One region of the Streptomyces sp. NPDC030143 genome, then DNA from elsewhere that is predicted to be linked to it. Evidence: riboswitches for the same ligand, from Rfam matches in the RefSeq annotation. Region 1 holds a riboswitch; each other region holds the start of a gene.
What was found. A riboswitch is a leader RNA that binds a small molecule or an ion and turns the genes downstream of it on or off. The one in region 1 is predicted to bind cyclic di-AMP.
Positions count from the first base shown of each region.

Region 1 (2,190 bases):
GACGGGACGGCGGCACGACCCGTGCTGCCGTCGTCGAGGCCGACCTCGACCTCGACCGTGGGGTTGCCTCGGGAGTCCAGGATTTCCCGGGCTACGACGACGTCGATGGACGGCACGAGCATCTCCTTCTTGGGATGTGACGCTGGTAGTGCGGGGCCCGAGGGGTCGTGACGGACCCTTGCGGAGCCTTGCGACTAGAGCCTAACCGCCCCCGGGCCGTCGGCAGCCGACCGACCGTCCCGTGGACAGCCTGACGGTACACATTGTTCCCGTCCGGAACAAAGAGGGAGGGCGACGATTGGGCGAAATCCGGGGGGCGGGCGGGGTCGCCGCCGGGAGAGGCCGGGGAAGAGAAAACCCCGCCCCGGTGCGTACGGGGGAGAACGCACCGGGGCGGGGAGCCCGTGGGGACGGGGGGACCCTCACGAGGTCCTCAGTGTGCGGACCTCGGCTGTGAGGGGGCTGTGGCCGTCCTGGGAGCCGGGTGTCACTTCAGGTGAAGCTGCTGACCCGGGTAGATGAGGTCGGCGTCCTCGACGATGTCCTTGTTCAGCTGGAACAGCTTCTCCCAGCCGCCCTCGACCTTCTGCTTGCCGGCGATGGAGCTGAGGGTGTCGCCCTTGACGACCTTGTACTCGCCGTCGCCCTTCTTGACCTTCTTGCCGGTCGGCGTGGTGACGGTCTTCTGGGACTTCGTGGCCGGGCGCTCGGCGGAGCGGGAGGCGCTCTGCTGCTCGGTGGAGCGGGAGCCGCTGTCCGAGGAGTCGCCGGAGGACGACGAGGAGGACGAGGACGACGAGGAGGTGCCGCCGCCGTTGTACGCGGCGCCGGACAGGCCCACGCCGCAGACCGGCCAGGCACCCTTGCCCTGGCCCGCGAGGACCTTCTCGGCGATCTCGATCTGCTGCGACTTGGTGGCCTTGTCGGCGGTGGAGGCGTACTGCGTGCCGCCGTACGCGGCCCAGGTGGAGGCCGAGAACTGAAGACCGCCGTAGTAGCCGTTGCCGGTGTTGATGGACCAGTTGCCGCCGGACTCGCACTGGGCGACCGCGTCCCACTCGGAGGCGGTGGCGGCGGAGGCGTTGCCGGCCGCCATCAGCGGGGCGGCGACGGCGGCACCGGTGACACCGGCGATGGCGATGGCGCGAGTGGCCTTGGACGGACGACGGTGCTTGCCCTTGCCGGAAAACAGCATGGTGGATCCCCTCACCGACGCCTGCGAGGTGAGCTGTCGGGTTCGGGCCGGTTGAGTTGCCCGGCCACTCCTCCTGGGAGGCGTGGCTTCACCCCTAGCCGGATCCGGCATCAACTGCCGGGGCCGGCGCTTACCTTGGGTCCCCCGCTCCTGCCTACGGCGCTTGACGCGACGACTGTTCCCGGGCGGCCGCTGGCAGGATTCGGCGTTGCGGCAGCCGGGGCTCGGATTGCCGAGCGGTCACGACCGTAGACACGCGATCGGCGGAATTTCAAAGACGATCAGGGCTTCTGAGACTCATCCCACACTTTCGCCAAACCGGACATTCAGCGCGAACCATGACGTGAACTCCCGCTGTTTTTCGCGGGGTTTCCGCCCTATTCGACGCCCGTGTCCAGGGTCTGACCGGGGACGATGTCGCCCGGGTCGGCGCCGATGACGTCCTGGTTCGCGGAGTAGAGCGCACGCCATCCGCCGTCGAGCTCAAGGGAGTCGGCGATGGACACGAGCGAGTCGCCGGGCTGGACGGTGTAGGCGCTCGCCGCGCCGTCCAGGGTGTTGGCGGCGTGCCGGCCGGAGGGGGCGGTGGCGGCGCCGTCGGCCGCACCCTCGTCCGCGGTGGCGCCGCGGTGGCGGCCGGCGCCGAGGGAACCCGTGTCGACGAGGCTCCAAGAACCGGCACTCTGCCCCGAGTTGTCTGACTCGTCCGTTCCGGGGGTCGCTGTCGGCGAGCTGCCGGTCCCCTGTGAACCGCTCGCCCCGGAGCCCTCGGAGGTGCCCGGTGCGGCGGAGTCGTCCACTCCGGAGGGGGAGGAAGGGGACGAAGGGGACGACGACGGCGTATCCGTTGAGTTGCCGGCATCCGTGGAGGATTCGGCGGACGGGTCGGCGGACGCGCCCGACCCCTTCGCGGAGTCGGAGACTCCTGAGGGGTTCGACGAGCCGGACGAGCCTCTGGACAGGTCGGACAAGCCGGACGAGACAGGCGAGTCGGA
Region 1 is NZ_JBVIAY010000014.1:135,266-137,455, reverse strand. It holds gene eno (phosphopyruvate hydratase) at 1-116, opposite strand, end outside; gene ACZ4YY_RS23760 (transglycosylase family protein) at 488-1,195, opposite strand; cyclic di-AMP (ydaO/yuaA leader) riboswitch at 1,199-1,367, opposite strand; gene ACZ4YY_RS23755 (transglycosylase family protein) at 1,573-2,190, opposite strand, start outside.

Region 2 (2,190 bases), on a different contig from region 1:
ACCCTGGGCGCCTGGACGGGCTCCTCGGCCCGGCCGCGGCCCGTCCCGCCGGTGACCGCCGACGACACCGGCCGGGTCGTCATCGTGGACCGTCCCGGCGCCGTCCAGACGCAGCTGCTGATCGGCCGTATCGGCCCCGACCGGCACGCGCGCGTGTGGCCCGCGCAGATCCTCGGCACCTACTGCCTCGGCGGCACCCTCACCTCCCGCCTGGACCGTGTCCTGCGCGAGGAGAAGGGCTACACCTACGGTGTCCGCGCGTTCGGGCAGGTCCTGCGGTCGGCCCCGGACGGCTCGGGTGCCGCGATGCTCGCCATCAGCGGTTCCGTGGACACCCCGAACACCGGTCCCGCCCTGGACGACCTGTGGAAGGTGCTGCGGACCCTCGCCGCGGAGGGGCTCACCGACGCCGAACGCGACGTCGCCGTGCAGAACCTCGTCGGTGTGGCGCCGCTGAAGTACGAGACGGCCGCGGCCGTCGCCTCCACACTGGCCGACCAGGTCGAGCAGCACCTGCCCGACGACTACCAGGCGACGCTGTACCAGCAGCTCGCGGCGACCGGGACGGTGGAGGCCACCGCGGCCGCCGTGAGCGCCTTCCCGGTGGACCGTCTGGTCACCGTCCTCGTCGGTGACGCCGCACAGATCAAGGAGCCCGTCGAGGCGCTCGGCATCGGCGAGGTGACGGTCGTCCGGGCCGACTAGGAGTCCGCTGAAAATCTTGGAATCACGCCCGGTTCGCCCGGTTCAACCTGATTGATGGGTACGGGCGATCCGGGGCCGGCCGGGCGGCCCGAGCGAGATCTTCAGGAGCCTTCCAGGGCGTGTTCCGAACATCCCGCCCGGTCCGCGACGCCCGGCACGGCGCCTCGCCGCGTGGTCGGGATCGTCCGCGCACACCCGGTGCGCGGACGGCCCTCCGCCTCGCGATGCACCGCACCGGACGCCGCGGGCCCCGCCCTCCGGGCGGGCGGCGCTCCTTTCGGAACACGCCCCGGGACCGGCTGCGGCACGCACGCGTGAGGGGCCCTGGTGACGAGACGGTCACCAGGGCCCCCTGATGTCCGAATTGGGGGAGAGGCTGCCTGTCTGCCCTGTGGCATGCGCTACAAAACCCGCGTTCCGTTTGGGGATTGACAGCGGGCGCGTCTAGCGTCGTCCGGGCTGTTCGTCGGGCACTGCGCCGCACCCGCGGCACCGGACAGTCATCGCCGAGTCCCCGTACGGCGCGAGCCAGGGGAGCCGGGGACCCAACTGTGCAGTCCCTGGGGTGAATCGGACGCCCGCGCGTGTCGCGAGGGTGGCCGTAGGAGACCTTCCTGCTCCGAACCCGTCAGCTAACCCGGTAGGCGAGAGGGAAGGAAAGGACCACTCAACTTCATGGCGTTCACCTGCGCCACCGGGAAGCACCGCCGTCCCAGCCGGATGAAGCGCACCACCGCCCGCGCCGCGGGCATCGCGGCGCTCACCACCACCGGCGTCATCGGCACCGTCGCCTCCTCCCCGGCTCTCGCCGCCGAGACCCCGGCCGAACAGACCGGCCTGACCCCCGTCGTCACCATCGGCCACTCCGTCGCCGGCGAGATCGACGACCAGGCCGCCGCCCAGAAGCAGGCCGCCCAGGAGGAGGCCGCGCGCAAGGAGGCAGCCGCCCGGGCCGCCGCCAGGGTCAAGGAGGAGCGGGAGGCCAGGGCCCGCGCCGCCCGCGAGGCCGAGCGCAAGCGCCTGAACACCTTCGTGGCGCCGATCACCGGTTCCTACGTCTCCACCGGCTACAGCGCCGGCGGTTCGCTGTGGTCCTCCGGCAGCCACACCGGCATCGACTTCCACGCCGCGAGCGGCACCACCGTGCGCGCGGTCGGGCTCGGCACCGTCGTCGAGGCGGGCTGGGGCGGCGCGTACGGCAACCAGGTCGTGATCCGGATGAACGACGGCACCTTCACCCAGTACGGCCACCTGTCGACCATCGAGGTCTCGGTGGGCCAGCAGGTCACCCCGGGCCTGCGCATCGGCCTGTCGGGCGCCACCGGCAACGTCACGGGCCCGCACCTGCACTTCGAGGCCCGCACGAGCGCGGAGTACGGCTCGGACATCGACCCCGTCGCCTACCTCCGCAAGCACGGCGTGAACGTCTGATCGTGAACGACTGACGACGCACGGCGACAGATCGTCCAGCCCCGGCCCGCACGG
Region 2 is NZ_JBVIAY010000019.1:151,985-154,174, reverse strand. It holds gene ACZ4YY_RS28330 (M16 family metallopeptidase) at 1-705, shown strand, start outside; cyclic di-AMP (ydaO/yuaA leader) riboswitch at 1,200-1,367, shown strand; gene ACZ4YY_RS28325 (M23 family metallopeptidase) at 1,381-2,136, shown strand.
Region 2: linked by a shared signal. The riboswitch ahead of ACZ4YY_RS28325 (M23 family metallopeptidase) and the one ahead of ACZ4YY_RS23760 (transglycosylase family protein) in region 1 are both predicted to bind cyclic di-AMP.

Region 3 (2,190 bases), on a different contig from region 1:
TGCCGCCGAGGGCGAGCGGGAAGACCTCGAGCCCCGAGGAACCGAGCTTGCGAAGAGAAGTCATGCTTCTCCTCAACACCGCGGCCGGAGGCGGGTATTCCGCGCCTCCGGCCAACGGTTCGCAACCGTCCGGGAAACCACCTCACCGGTCCCCGGACGTCAGGGGAGGTACGGGACCTCAGGGGTGGGGCCTCGGGGTTTGGGGCCCTTACGCTGTCGGATCTTCGGGCCCTGACGCCGTCAGGGTCCCAGCGGGCTCAGATGCTGAGCCCCTTGCCGCGCAGCCAGGCCGCCGGGTCGATGCCGGAGGAGCTGCCGCCCGGGTGCACCTCCATGTGGAGGTGGGCGCCCGTGACGTTGCCGGTGGCGCCGACGCGGCCGATGACCTCACCGGTGGAGACCTTCTGGCCGACGCTGACGCTGATGGAGGACTGGTGGGCGTACCAGATCTCGGTGCCGTCGTCGAGGGTGAGCACGGTCTTGTACCCGTACGACCCGTCCCACCCTGCGGAGGTGATCGTGCCGCTGTGGACGGCCTTGAGCAGGGTGCCGGTGGGGGCGGCGAAGTCGAGGCCGGTGTGGTAGCCGGAGGACCAGTAGGCGCCGGCCTGACCGAACGTCGAGGTGATGGTGTACGAGGAGGTCGGCAGCGTGTACTGCTTGGCGAGCGCGGCCAGGCGCTCGGCCTCGGCCTTCTTCGCGGCCTCCTCGGCGGCCTTCTTCTTCGCGGCGGCGGCCTCGGCCTCCGCCTCCTGCTTGGCCTTGGCGGCCGCGTCGGCCTCCGCCTTGGCCGCGGCGGCCTCGGCGGCGGCCTGGGCCTTTGCCTCCAGCTGGGTCTGCTGCGACTCGGCCTGGGCCATGATGCGGCTGCGCAGGGTCTCGCCGGCGTCGGCGGCGCTCTCGACGGTGTCGTCGGCCGCGACGGTGGTGCCGAAGCTCGCGAGGGCGGGTGCCGTCTCCTCGGGTGTGTTGTCGTCCGAGATCAGGGAACCCACGGAGGGGAGGTCCGGCATGGAGATGGAGACCGGCGGCTTGCCGGTGTTGGCACTGGCCATGCCGCCCGCGCCGACGGCGGCTATGACGCCGACGCCGAGAACGGTGGAGCTGCGGGCGAGTCCGCCGCGCTGCTTGGCGACGCGGTGCCGGCCGCGTACCGGGCGAATGGACTCCGCGGTGGGGTTCCATTCCTCCCAGGGGCCCTCGTCGGTGCGGTAGCCGCCGTAACCGAAGGTCTGGCTGGGCGCGATGGGGGCTTCTGGGGCAGGCGGGTTGGACGCCACGCGGGCGTGCTCCTTTCCTTCCGTCGCCTACCGGGTTAGCTGACGGGTTCGGAGCGGGAAGGTCTCCTACGCGCGTATACCGACCGTTGTTACACGGCGGATTCCGCGTGATTCACCCCAAGGTGGTGGTTCCCCGGTTCCCTTACGGGATTCGGCGCGTGCGCACGGAGCCGCCTCTTGTGACGGCTGGGACGACCGCGCTGCGTTATCGAACGTTAATAGACCCGAGGGCTGGTTTCCAAGCTGTTCCGCTTGATCAACAACATTTTTGGCCTGGACTTTCGGCGCAGGAGCGGTGAAAAACGGGCGAGTTGGCCGCCGCGGGGGACGCGGGGGCCAACCCTCCGGTTGTGATGGTGACTCAGTTGTTATGCGCTGGGCGCTCGCGCGCTCACGAAACGTGACGACAGGCGCCAGAGGAGACGTGGAAAACCGCGACAGACGCGACGAGGCGGATTCGGGGACAACCGGGGAGAAACCGAGGGGAACCGAGGGAAATCGGAGAACCGGGAGGACCTGGGGGAAACACACCGAGGGCCGGAATCCTGATCGGATTCCGGCCCTCGGCTTTCAGTAGCGGGGACAGGATTTGAACCTGCGACCTCTGGGTTATGAGCCCAGCGAGCTACCGAGCTGCTCCACCCCGCGTCGGTATGACACCAGTGTACGCCATGCGCGGGACCCGAAGTACAACGGTTATTCGAACGGGGTTTCCCGGGGTGGACGGCCCTCCACCCGGAGGTGGAGGTTCGGGGCCTTGGCCAGGTCCTCGTACTCCGGGAGCACCACGACGTCGACGCCTTCCGCGGCCAGCAGACCGGTGCCGTCGGCCGCGGTCACGAAGGTGTCCGGCTCCCGCCAGGCGGTCACGACCCGGCGCACCCCGGCCTCCAGGATGAGCCGGGCACAG
Region 3 is NZ_JBVIAY010000004.1:1,076-3,265, forward strand. It holds gene ACZ4YY_RS08345 (aldo/keto reductase) at 1-64, opposite strand, end outside; gene ACZ4YY_RS08350 (M23 family metallopeptidase) at 258-1,280, opposite strand; cyclic di-AMP (ydaO/yuaA leader) riboswitch at 1,290-1,447, opposite strand; tRNA gene ACZ4YY_RS08355 (tRNA-Met) at 1,855-1,928, opposite strand; gene ACZ4YY_RS08360 (dihydrofolate reductase family protein) at 1,977-2,190, opposite strand, start outside.
Region 3: linked by a shared signal. The riboswitch ahead of ACZ4YY_RS08350 (M23 family metallopeptidase) and the one ahead of ACZ4YY_RS23760 (transglycosylase family protein) in region 1 are both predicted to bind cyclic di-AMP.

Region 4 (2,190 bases), on a different contig from region 1:
ATGCGCGTCTCCTTACTCCCTCCGAGCCGTCCGCATACGTCCTGCCGTAGCGGAGTTCACCGCATCGGGCGACAGATATATGCACATCCTGGTGGATCGCCACCCGTGACCGGCGGGGTGATGGCACTCTGGCGGCGAAGCACCAGTCCGGGACCGTACTCGAACCATCCGCTCCGTGTCGGACCGCGGTCCCGTGGGAAAGGGACGACGTCGCCATGGCAGACCATCTGGAAGCATCCGTCACTCTGCCGAGCGAACCCGCCTCGGTGTCCACCGCCCGCGCCTATGTGCTGAGCACCCTCGGGGAATGGGGCCTGCCGGCCGACACGGAGGTGGCCGACACCATCCGGCTCATCGTCTCCGAACTCGCCACCAACGCCGTACAGCACACCTTCGGGCAGTCACCCACCTTCACGGTGGACGTCGTGCTCGACCGTGACGAACAGTTGCGCATCGGTGTCACCGACAGCCACCCGCGCTTCCCCAAACGCCTGCCGGCCGCCGTCCAGCAGGACAACGGCCGGGGCATGGTGATCATCCGCTGGCTGACCGCCGAGTGCGGCGGCAAGCTGCGCGTGCGGCCCACGCGCGAGGGCGGCAAGACCGTCTTCATCGAACTGCCGTGGGCGGTCCCGGCGGAGCCGGTGACGGCGGCGGGCCAGCAGGAGCCCTGACCCGCGCCCGGACGGCAGCGGCCGCGCGCGGTAGGGGCTTCGCCCGGCAACCGGGGCGGTGACGGCGTGTCAAGGTCCGCCGGCACCGCCCCGGAGGGTCACCTGACCCGTCCGTACCAGACGCTCTTGGTCCAGATCTTCTGCAGACGCACCACGTCCCCGGTCTTCGGCGAGTGCCAGATCTTGTTGTGACCGGCGTAGATGCCCACGTGGTAGACGTTCGACCCCGAGTGGAAGAACACGAGGTCACCGGCCTTGCGGCTGCCCGCCGAGATGTGACGGGTCTTGTTGTACTGCTGGGCGGCCGTCCGCGGCAGCGTCTTGCCGGCCTTCTTGTACGAGTACAGCGTGAGGCCCGAGCAGTCGAACCGGTTGGGTCCGGTGGCGCCGTACTTGTAGGGCGCACCCTTCTTGGACGCGGCGATCTGGAGGGCCTTCGTCGCGGGAGTCACGGCCGCGGCGTCGGAGGCGACACCCGGCACCACGACCGAGGCGCCCACGGCGGCGATGGCGAACGCCGAGGCCGTACCGGCCCGGGCCATGAGCGACGGGACACGATTCAGCGCAGTCATGCGCAACCCTTCGTCAGCCGCCTGTGAAGGATGACCTGTCGGATTCGGGCTGGCGAAGTTGCCCGGCCGCTGACGCGGCTTCACCCCAAGGGCTGCTCGGCCCGGCGCCTCCCCGCGGGGATGACCGTTCCGGCGACCCGTCGTGCTTGGGTCCTCCACTCCTGCCGATGCACTTCTGTCGACCGGTCATCCGGGCGGCGGCAGGACTCGGCGTCCGCCCGGACCGCCCCGCCGCTTGTGGCGGGGGCTTGTCGTCAGTCACGGATCTTGGCTCACGGATGTCCGAAAATCCCAATGGAATCGGGGATTTGTGGGCTTACTCACCACTCACCCGTTCGGGTGGACACCCTGATGTTCGATCAGATGTCAAGGTCGCATAAGGCCTCCGACCAGCGGCGGAACCCTGAGTTCCACCCAAGACGCGGGGGTGTCGCGCAACCCGTGAGGGCCCGGAACAGCAGTCAGATCTACACCGAACGGAGGTAAGCCGTTCAGCCCGTTTCAACCCCGGGCCGGACGGCGCGCCCGTCACGCGACCGACCGGGCCGGACGCGCGCCGCGTCAACTGTCGGAGAGCGGCGGAACCGTGACGCGCGCCGTGCGTCGCTCGCCGTCCAGGACGCGCAGCGCCCGCGCGAGCGTGGGCGCGTGCACCTCGCTCTCGCCGCGCTGGTGCATCAGCGTCAGCGCGTCGCGCAGGGCGGTCACCCGGCCCACCAGCGCCTGGGCGGCACGCAGTCCGCGGTAGGTGTCTCCGTGGCGGGCGGGGTTGATCCGGCCCAGCAGGTCGACCACCTCGAGGTAACGGTCGATCAGCTCGGCCTCGGCCCGCGTCAGCGCGGGCAGCGGCGGCAGCTCGGGAGGCAGCATCGGAGGGTCACCTCGCGTCCGGCGCGGTGCCGGTCACCCGACGGGCCGGCATGACCCGGTCCGCCAGGCCGTAC
Region 4 is NZ_JBVIAY010000020.1:128,176-130,365, forward strand. It holds gene ACZ4YY_RS28975 (helix-turn-helix domain-containing protein) at 1-2, opposite strand, end outside; gene ACZ4YY_RS28980 (ATP-binding protein) at 216-674, shown strand; gene ACZ4YY_RS28985 (C40 family peptidase) at 773-1,246, opposite strand; cyclic di-AMP (ydaO/yuaA leader) riboswitch at 1,250-1,391, opposite strand; gene ACZ4YY_RS28990 (hypothetical protein) at 1,808-2,116, opposite strand; gene ACZ4YY_RS28995 (ATP-dependent Clp protease proteolytic subunit) at 2,124-2,190, opposite strand, start outside.
Region 4: linked by a shared signal. The riboswitch ahead of ACZ4YY_RS28985 (C40 family peptidase) and the one ahead of ACZ4YY_RS23760 (transglycosylase family protein) in region 1 are both predicted to bind cyclic di-AMP.